Linked DNA regions of Frankia alni ACN14a. The protein of the gene in region 1 binds, or shares a complex with, the protein of each later gene. Links are inferred from orthologs where the notes say so. Each region holds a gene or a part of one and is shown in the gene's direction. Other genes may lie near its edges. The genes, in order: secY and secG.

Evidence for each region.
Region 2: the proteins of secY (region 1) and secG are in contact, whole or in part, in a crystal structure (PDB 5AWW), measured with the Thermus thermophilus proteins. The link is inferred for Frankia alni ACN14a from one-to-one orthologs. Residues at the interface, in WP_096411648.1 of Thermus thermophilus: Leu14, Gln16, Arg17, Phe20, Ile34, Pro35, Pro37, Ile72, Arg108, Arg109, Asn112, Gln113, Arg116, Ile117, Ile120, Pro145, Gly146, Trp147, Phe152, Phe155, Val156, Val159, Thr160, Val162, Ala163, Gly164, Ala166, Leu167, Trp170, Glu173; in WP_223903268.1 of Thermus thermophilus: Tyr5, Ile9, Tyr12, Leu13, Ala16, Leu19, Val20, Val23, Leu24, Gln26, Glu27, Pro28, Gln30, Gly31, Ala32, Asp34, Leu35, Met36, Gly37, Gly38, Ser39, Ala40, Asp41, Leu42, Phe43, Ala45, Arg46, Val48, Tyr53, Thr56.

What each region holds. Positions count from the first base shown.
Region 1 is NC_008278.1:1,169,204-1,172,365, forward strand. Bases 281-3,130 are described here. They hold secY (preprotein translocase subunit SecY), read left to right. Parts: upstream 281-984; coding sequence 985-2,277; downstream 2,278-3,130. Other genes in these bases: rplO (50S ribosomal protein L15), read left to right, coding at 281-729; FRAAL_RS04795 (adenylate kinase), read left to right, coding at 2,277-2,930; map (type I methionyl aminopeptidase), read left to right, coding at 3,095-3,130. Outside these bases: rpsE (30S ribosomal protein S5), read left to right, coding at 1-11; rpmD (50S ribosomal protein L30), read left to right, coding at 11-196; more of rplO, read left to right, coding at 199-280; more of map, read left to right, coding at 3,131-3,162. UniProt on the Bacillus subtilis protein: The central subunit of the protein translocation channel SecYEG. Consists of two halves formed by TMs 1-5 and 6-10.
Region 2 is NC_008278.1:4,972,654-4,975,753, reverse strand. Bases 206-2,993 are described here. They hold secG (preprotein translocase subunit SecG), read left to right. Parts: upstream 206-1,378; coding sequence 1,379-1,609; downstream 1,610-2,993. Other genes in these bases: FRAAL_RS20040 (ABC transporter substrate-binding protein), read left to right, coding at 1,606-2,993; tpiA (triose-phosphate isomerase), read left to right, coding at 206-953. Outside these bases: FRAAL_RS20055 (phosphoglycerate kinase), read left to right, coding at 1-86; more of tpiA, read left to right, coding at 102-205; more of FRAAL_RS20040, read left to right, coding at 2,994-3,100. UniProt on the Bacillus subtilis protein: Involved in protein export. Participates in an early event of protein translocation.

The sequences.
Region 1 (3,162 bases):
CCGGTGTGTGATGGCCAAGCTGCGCATCACGCAGATCCGTTCGGGGATCGGCGGTACCCACAACCAGCGGGCCACGCTGCGGACCCTCGGCCTGCGGAAGATCAACGCCACGACCGTCCGTGACGACCGTCCCGAGGTTCGCGGGATGATCAGGACTGTGACCCATCTTGTCCGGGTCGAGGAGGTGGACTCCTAGCCATGGCCGAACTGACCAAGACCGACAAGGGCGAGACCGCCAGCGGTGCGTCCGCCCAGGGCGACGCCGGCTCGGCGCAGACCGAGCGTGGCCGTGGCCTGAAGGTGCATCACCTGCGTCCGGCGCCCGGCGCCCACCGCAGCCGGATCCGCGTCGGTCGCGGTGAGGGCTCCAAGGGCAAGACGGCCGGTCGTGGCACCAAGGGCTCCAAGGCCCGCAAGCAGGTGCCCGCCCGGTTCGAGGGTGGCCAGATGCCCCTGCACATGCGGCTGCCCAAGCTCAAGGGCTTCAGCAACCCGGCCCGGGTGGAGTACCAGGTGGTGAACCTGTCCACGCTGGCCGAGCTGTTCCCCGAGGGCGGCGAGGTGGCCAAGGCCGACCTCGTGGCCAAGGGGGCAGTGCGCGCCAAGCTGCCGGTGAAGGTGCTGGGCAACGGTGACATCGACGTCGCGCTGCACGTCAGCGCCGACGCGTTCTCGGCCTCCGCGCGAGAGAAGATCGCGGCTGCCGGCGGGAGCGTCACCCAGAGTTGAGACCCCGGGCGAGGGGCGGCCCCACGGCCGCCCCTCGCCCTGCTTGTCCGGGCAGCCCCCGCAACACCCCGGCGCGCACCGGCATCAGACAGGTTCTTCCCGGCCACCGCTGCTTACTGGGCGTGATGTCCGGACGAGTGGACCGGGTGTCCTGTTACAGTCGCCTAACCAACGTCGACCGCCGGCCGACGTAGGCGCTCCGCACAGGGCAGGACGTCCACTCCCCGTCGGTCCGCAATCCCAGCAGGAGGAGCCGTGCTCACCGCCTTCACGCGGGCATTCCGCACTCCTGACCTGCGCAAGAAGCTGCTGTTCACCGTCGGGATCGTGGTGCTGTTCCGGTTCGGCAGCGTCATGCCGTCGCCCGGCGTCTCAACCCGCGCGGTCAACACCTGCCTCAACAGCGCGAGCGCCGACAGCAGCAACGTCTACTCGCTGATCAACCTGTTCAGCGGCGGCGCACTGCTGCAGCTCTCCATCTTCGCGCTGGGCATCATGCCCTACATCACCTCGAGCATCATCATCCAGTTGCTCGTCGTCGTGATCCCCCGCCTCGAGCAGCTCAAGAAGGAAGGCAGCTCGGGCGAGCAGAAGCTCACCCAGTACACGCGCTACCTGACGATCGCGCTCGGCGTCCTGCAGGCGACCGGCATCGTGGCGCTGGCCCGCAGCGGACGGCTCTTCCCGAGCTGCTCGGCCGCCATCATCCCGGACACGAGCCTGTTCCGCGTCGCGACGATCGTCATCACGATGACCGCCGGCACCTCGGTCATCATGTGGATGGGTGAGCTGATCACCGCGCGCGGCGTCGGCAACGGCATGTCGCTGCTGATCTTCACCTCGATCGCGGCGCGGCTTCCCTCCGAGGGCAGCCGGATCCTCCAGGTCGCCGGCGGCGTGGTGTTCAGCCTGGTGATTCTGCTGGGGCTCGCGATCATGGTTTTCGTGGTGTTCGTGGAGCAGTCCCAGCGACGGATCCCGGTCCAGTACGCGAAGCGGCTGATCGGTCGGCGGATGTACGGGGGCACCTCCACCTACCTGCCCATCAAGGTCAACCAGGCCGGGATCATCCCCGTCATCTTCGCCTCCTCCCTGCTCCAGCTCCCGCAGCTCGCCGGGCAGGTCTGGAGCAACCAGGGCTTTCAGGACTTCGAGCAGAGGTATCTCTCTCGCGGGGACCATCCGCTCTATCTCGTGACGTACTTCGCACTCATCATCGCCTTCACCTACTTCTATGTTGCGATCACCTTCAACCCAACGGAGGTCGCGGACAACATGAAGAAGTATGGTGGGTTCATCCCCGGGATCAGACCGGGTAACCCGACGGCGGAGTACCTCAAACACGTCCTAGACCGGATCACTCTCCCCGGCTCGCTGTTCCTCGGGGTGATCACGGTCCTTCCGTTGGCACTGTTGAACCTGACCAAGGACCAGCCGTTCCCCTTCGCGGGCACCTCGGTCCTGATCATGGTGGGGGTGGGGCTGGAAACCGTGAAGCAGATCGAAAGCCAGCTCATGCTCCGCAATTACGAAGGTTTCCTCCGGTAGTGCGCCTCGTACTGGTGGGACCGCCCGGTGCCGGAAAGGGTACGCAGGCCGCGTTCATTGCCCAGGCGCGGTCCATCCCCAAGATCTCGACTGGGGACATCTTCCGAGCGAACGTGCGACAGGGAACCGAACTGGGCGTCAAGGCCAAGACCTTCATGGATGCCGGTGACCTCGTGCCCGACGAGATCACCATCGGGATGGTTCGCAACCGGCTCGCCGAGGACGACGCGGTCAAGGGCTTCCTGCTCGACGGGTTCCCCCGCAACGTTCCCCAGGCCGAGGTGCTCGGGCAGATGCTCGACGGGATGGGAACCCGCCTGGACGTGGTCCTGGAGCTCGTCGTCGACGACGACGAGGTGGTGCGGCGGCTCTCCGGCCGGCGGACGTGCCGCGCCTGCGGCCACATCTGGCATCTCGACTTCGACCCGCCGTCCGTCGAGGGCCTGTGCGACCGGTGTGGTGGCGACCTGTTCCAGCGCGACGACGACCAGGCCGCGACCGTACGCCACCGGCTCGAGGTGTACGCGGACCAGACGTCGCCGCTGGTGGCGTACTACGCCGAGAAGGGCATCCTGATCGGCATCGACGCCACCGGCCCGGTGGACAACGTCACCGATCGGGCGCTCGACGCGCTGCGGCACTACGGGGACTGAGACGTCCGCCGCCCAGCGGGTCCCGCCCTCGCGGTGGGTGGCGGCCGACGGCGGTCCTCGGGGTGGGCGCCGGTGGCTCGGATGATCGTCCGTACTGCCGGCACCGGGTCGACGGTTAGCATCGGGTATCGGACCAGGACACGGACACAGACCGAGGCGAGAGCGTGGCGCGACGAGAGCACGTCCAGATCAAGACCGCGGCGGAGATCGCCAAGATGCGGGTGGCCGGCCT
Region 2 (3,100 bases), 3.8 Mb from region 1 along the record:
TCAGCCACATCTCCACCGGCGGCGGGGCGAGCCTGGAGTACCTCGAGGGCAAGACACTGCCCGGCCTCGCGGCGCTCGATGTCTGAGACCGGGAGCGTGTGATGGCACCGCTGGGCCGGGGACGTTCCGAACGGGGCACCGAGAAGGGTAAGAACAGCGTGAGCAAGGACAAGGGCACCGGGCGGCGGACACTGGTGGCCGGCAACTGGAAGATGAACCTCAACCACCTTGAGGCCATCGCGCTGGTGCAGAAGATCGCCTTCGATCTCAAGCCCGCGGAGCTCGAGACCGTCGAGGTCGTCGTCATTCCTCCGTTCACCGACCTGCGCAGCGTCCAGACGCTGGTGGACGGCGACAAGCTCGCGCTCGGCTACGGCGCACAGGACCTCTCCCAGCACGGTTCCGGCGCCCACACCGGCGACATCAGCGGGTCGATGCTGGCCAAGCTCGGCTGCTCCTACGTCGTCGTCGGCCATTCCGAGCGCCGCGCCGACCACCACGAGGACGACGCCCTGGTCGCCGCGAAGGCAAAGGCGGCCTACGCCGCCGGGATCACGCCGATCCTGTGCGTCGGCGAGGTCGAGGAGATCCGCGCGGCCGGCACCCACGTCGAGCACGTGCTGGGCCAGCTCGCCGGGTCGCTCGCCGGGATCACCGCCGAGCAGGCCGCGACGATCGTCATCGCCTACGAGCCGGTGTGGGCGATCGGCACCGGCCGCACGGCGTCCGCCCAGGACGCCCAGGACATGTGCGCCGCCGTGCGCGGGAAGCTCGCCGAGCTCTACGGCGACGCGGCGGCCGCGGGCATCCGCGTCCTCTACGGCGGCTCGGTGAAGGCGGCGAACGCCGGCGAGCTGTTCACCATGCCCGACGTCGACGGCGGGCTTGTCGGCGGGGCCAGCCTCGTCGCCGAGGAGTTCGTCGGCATCGTGCGCAGCGGCCCGCCCGCCTGAGGCAGCCGCACCGAGCCCCGACGGGGCAGTCGCACCGAGAGCCCGGTGGGGGTGAACCCCGCCGGGCTCTCGTCGTCGGGGCGCGGTGCCAGATCTCGACGCGCGCAACGCTCGCCCCCCGGCCGGACCCGGCGGCGCATCGCCCGCACCCGGCGGGGTGCGTCACCACGGTCCGGGCGGGCGGGTGCGGTACCTTGGCGGAACCGTCGAGAATCGGCCGGCCGGGCCGTTCTGTGCGCGGCTGCCCGCCGTACACCCGGTCACGCGCCTGGCCCCTCACGGTGCCGGTTCCGGCGAGGTCTGGCCGGCGCGGGCGGATATTGTCGCATGACGACGTGTGCCGATACCGCCTGCCCCCCGACGGTCGCCGGATCCACCCACGTTGTTGGCAGGCGCAGGTTGCCGAGGAGCAGGAGCTGGTCTGAATGACGGTCGGTCTGTCGATCGCCTTGATCATCGCGAGTATTCTGATGATCCTGCTCGTCTTGTTGCACCGGGCCAAGGGCGGCGGTCTGTCCACCCTGTTCGGTGGGGGAGTGTCCTCGTCGCTCGGGGGTTCCTCCGTCGTGGAGAAGAACCTCGACCGGCTGACCGTCCTGGTCGGGACCGTGTGGTTCGTCTGCATCATCGGTCTCGGTCTGCTGCTGAAGAATTGAACGCCCCGCGTGCGCGCCGGCGCCCCCGCAGGGCGGCGGCATCCCGACTCGCGGCGCTCGCCGCCGTGCTCGCCGTCGCGGTCGCGGCCTGCAGCGGCGGTTCCGGCGGCTCCGGCCGCCTCGCCGCCCCCACCAGCCCCACCCCGACGGCCGCCGCCACGACCCCGCCGGCCGCCAAGCCCGGGGGCACCCTGCGCATCGTCGCCCAGCAGATGCCCAGCGGAGACCCGGGCTGGGCCGACCAGCCCGGCGAGCAGGCCGTGACCCGCCTCGTCACCCGCCAGCTCTACAGCTATCCCGCCGACGCCGACCCGGCGAAGTCGACGGTCCCGCGGCCCGACCTGGCCGCCGGGGCGCCGATCGTCACCGAGGAGGGGCTGGTCTACACCGTCCGGCTGCGGTCGGCGGCCCGCTGGGACACCCCGAACCAGCGGCGGATCACGGCCAACGACGTCGCCCGCGGCCTCAAGCGGCTGTGCGTGCCGCCGGACCCCTCCCCGCTGCGCGGCTACTTCGCCGCGACGGTCGTCGGCTTCCGCGAGTTCTGCACCGAGCTCGCGGCGACCCCGGTCGCGGACGCCGCCGCCTTCGTCGAGAGCAGCACCATCGAGGGGGTGGAGATCGTCGGCGACGACACCGTCGCGTTCCACCTGCTCGCCCCGGTGAATGACTTCGTCGACGTGCTGGCCCTGCCGGCGGCGTCGCCGGTGCCGCTGGAGGCGCTCGCCTACCCGCCCGACTCACCGGAGTACCTGCGCAACCTGGTCTCCGACGGGCCCTACCGGTTCACCATCGCCCCGGACGACGATGCCACGCCGGGCTACCGGCTGGCCCGCAACCCGTCGTGGAGCGCCTCCTCGGACGGCATCCGCCGGGCGCTGCCCGACCACATCACGATCACCGACGGGCTGACCCCCGAACAGATGCAGCAGCAGCTCGAACGCGGCGACGCGGACATGGCGCTCGACGGTGAACTCCCGGCCGGCCGGGCCGCGGAGCTGGCGAAGGCCAAGGATCCGCGCCTCGTCGTCGACCCGGTGGGGTCCACCCTGGCGCTCACGGTGGGCCTCGACGGGCCGTCCGCGGCCGCGCTGCGCGAACCGGTCATCCGCCAGGCGCTGCCGTACTGCGTGGACCGGGTGAGCCTGGCCGCGGCCCTCGGCGGCCCCGAGTTCGCCTCGACCACGGGCGGCCTGCTGCAGGAGCCGATGACCGGCTACCACGACGCCGACCCCTTCCCGAGCCCCGCCGGCCTCGGCGACCCGGCCCGCTGCCGGGAGGCGCTCAGCCAGACTCCCGGCGGCCCCGTCACGGCGCTGTCGCTGCTCACCACGGACAGCGCCACCGACGCGGCAGTCGCCGAGGCGCTGCGCACCGCGTTCGCCCGCGCCGGCGTCCGCCTCGACGTGCGGATCCGCACGGGTGCGCGGTTCGCCGCCGCGGCGAACCAGCCGACCGGCCAGTTCTGGGACCTGGCGCTGTCCACGATCA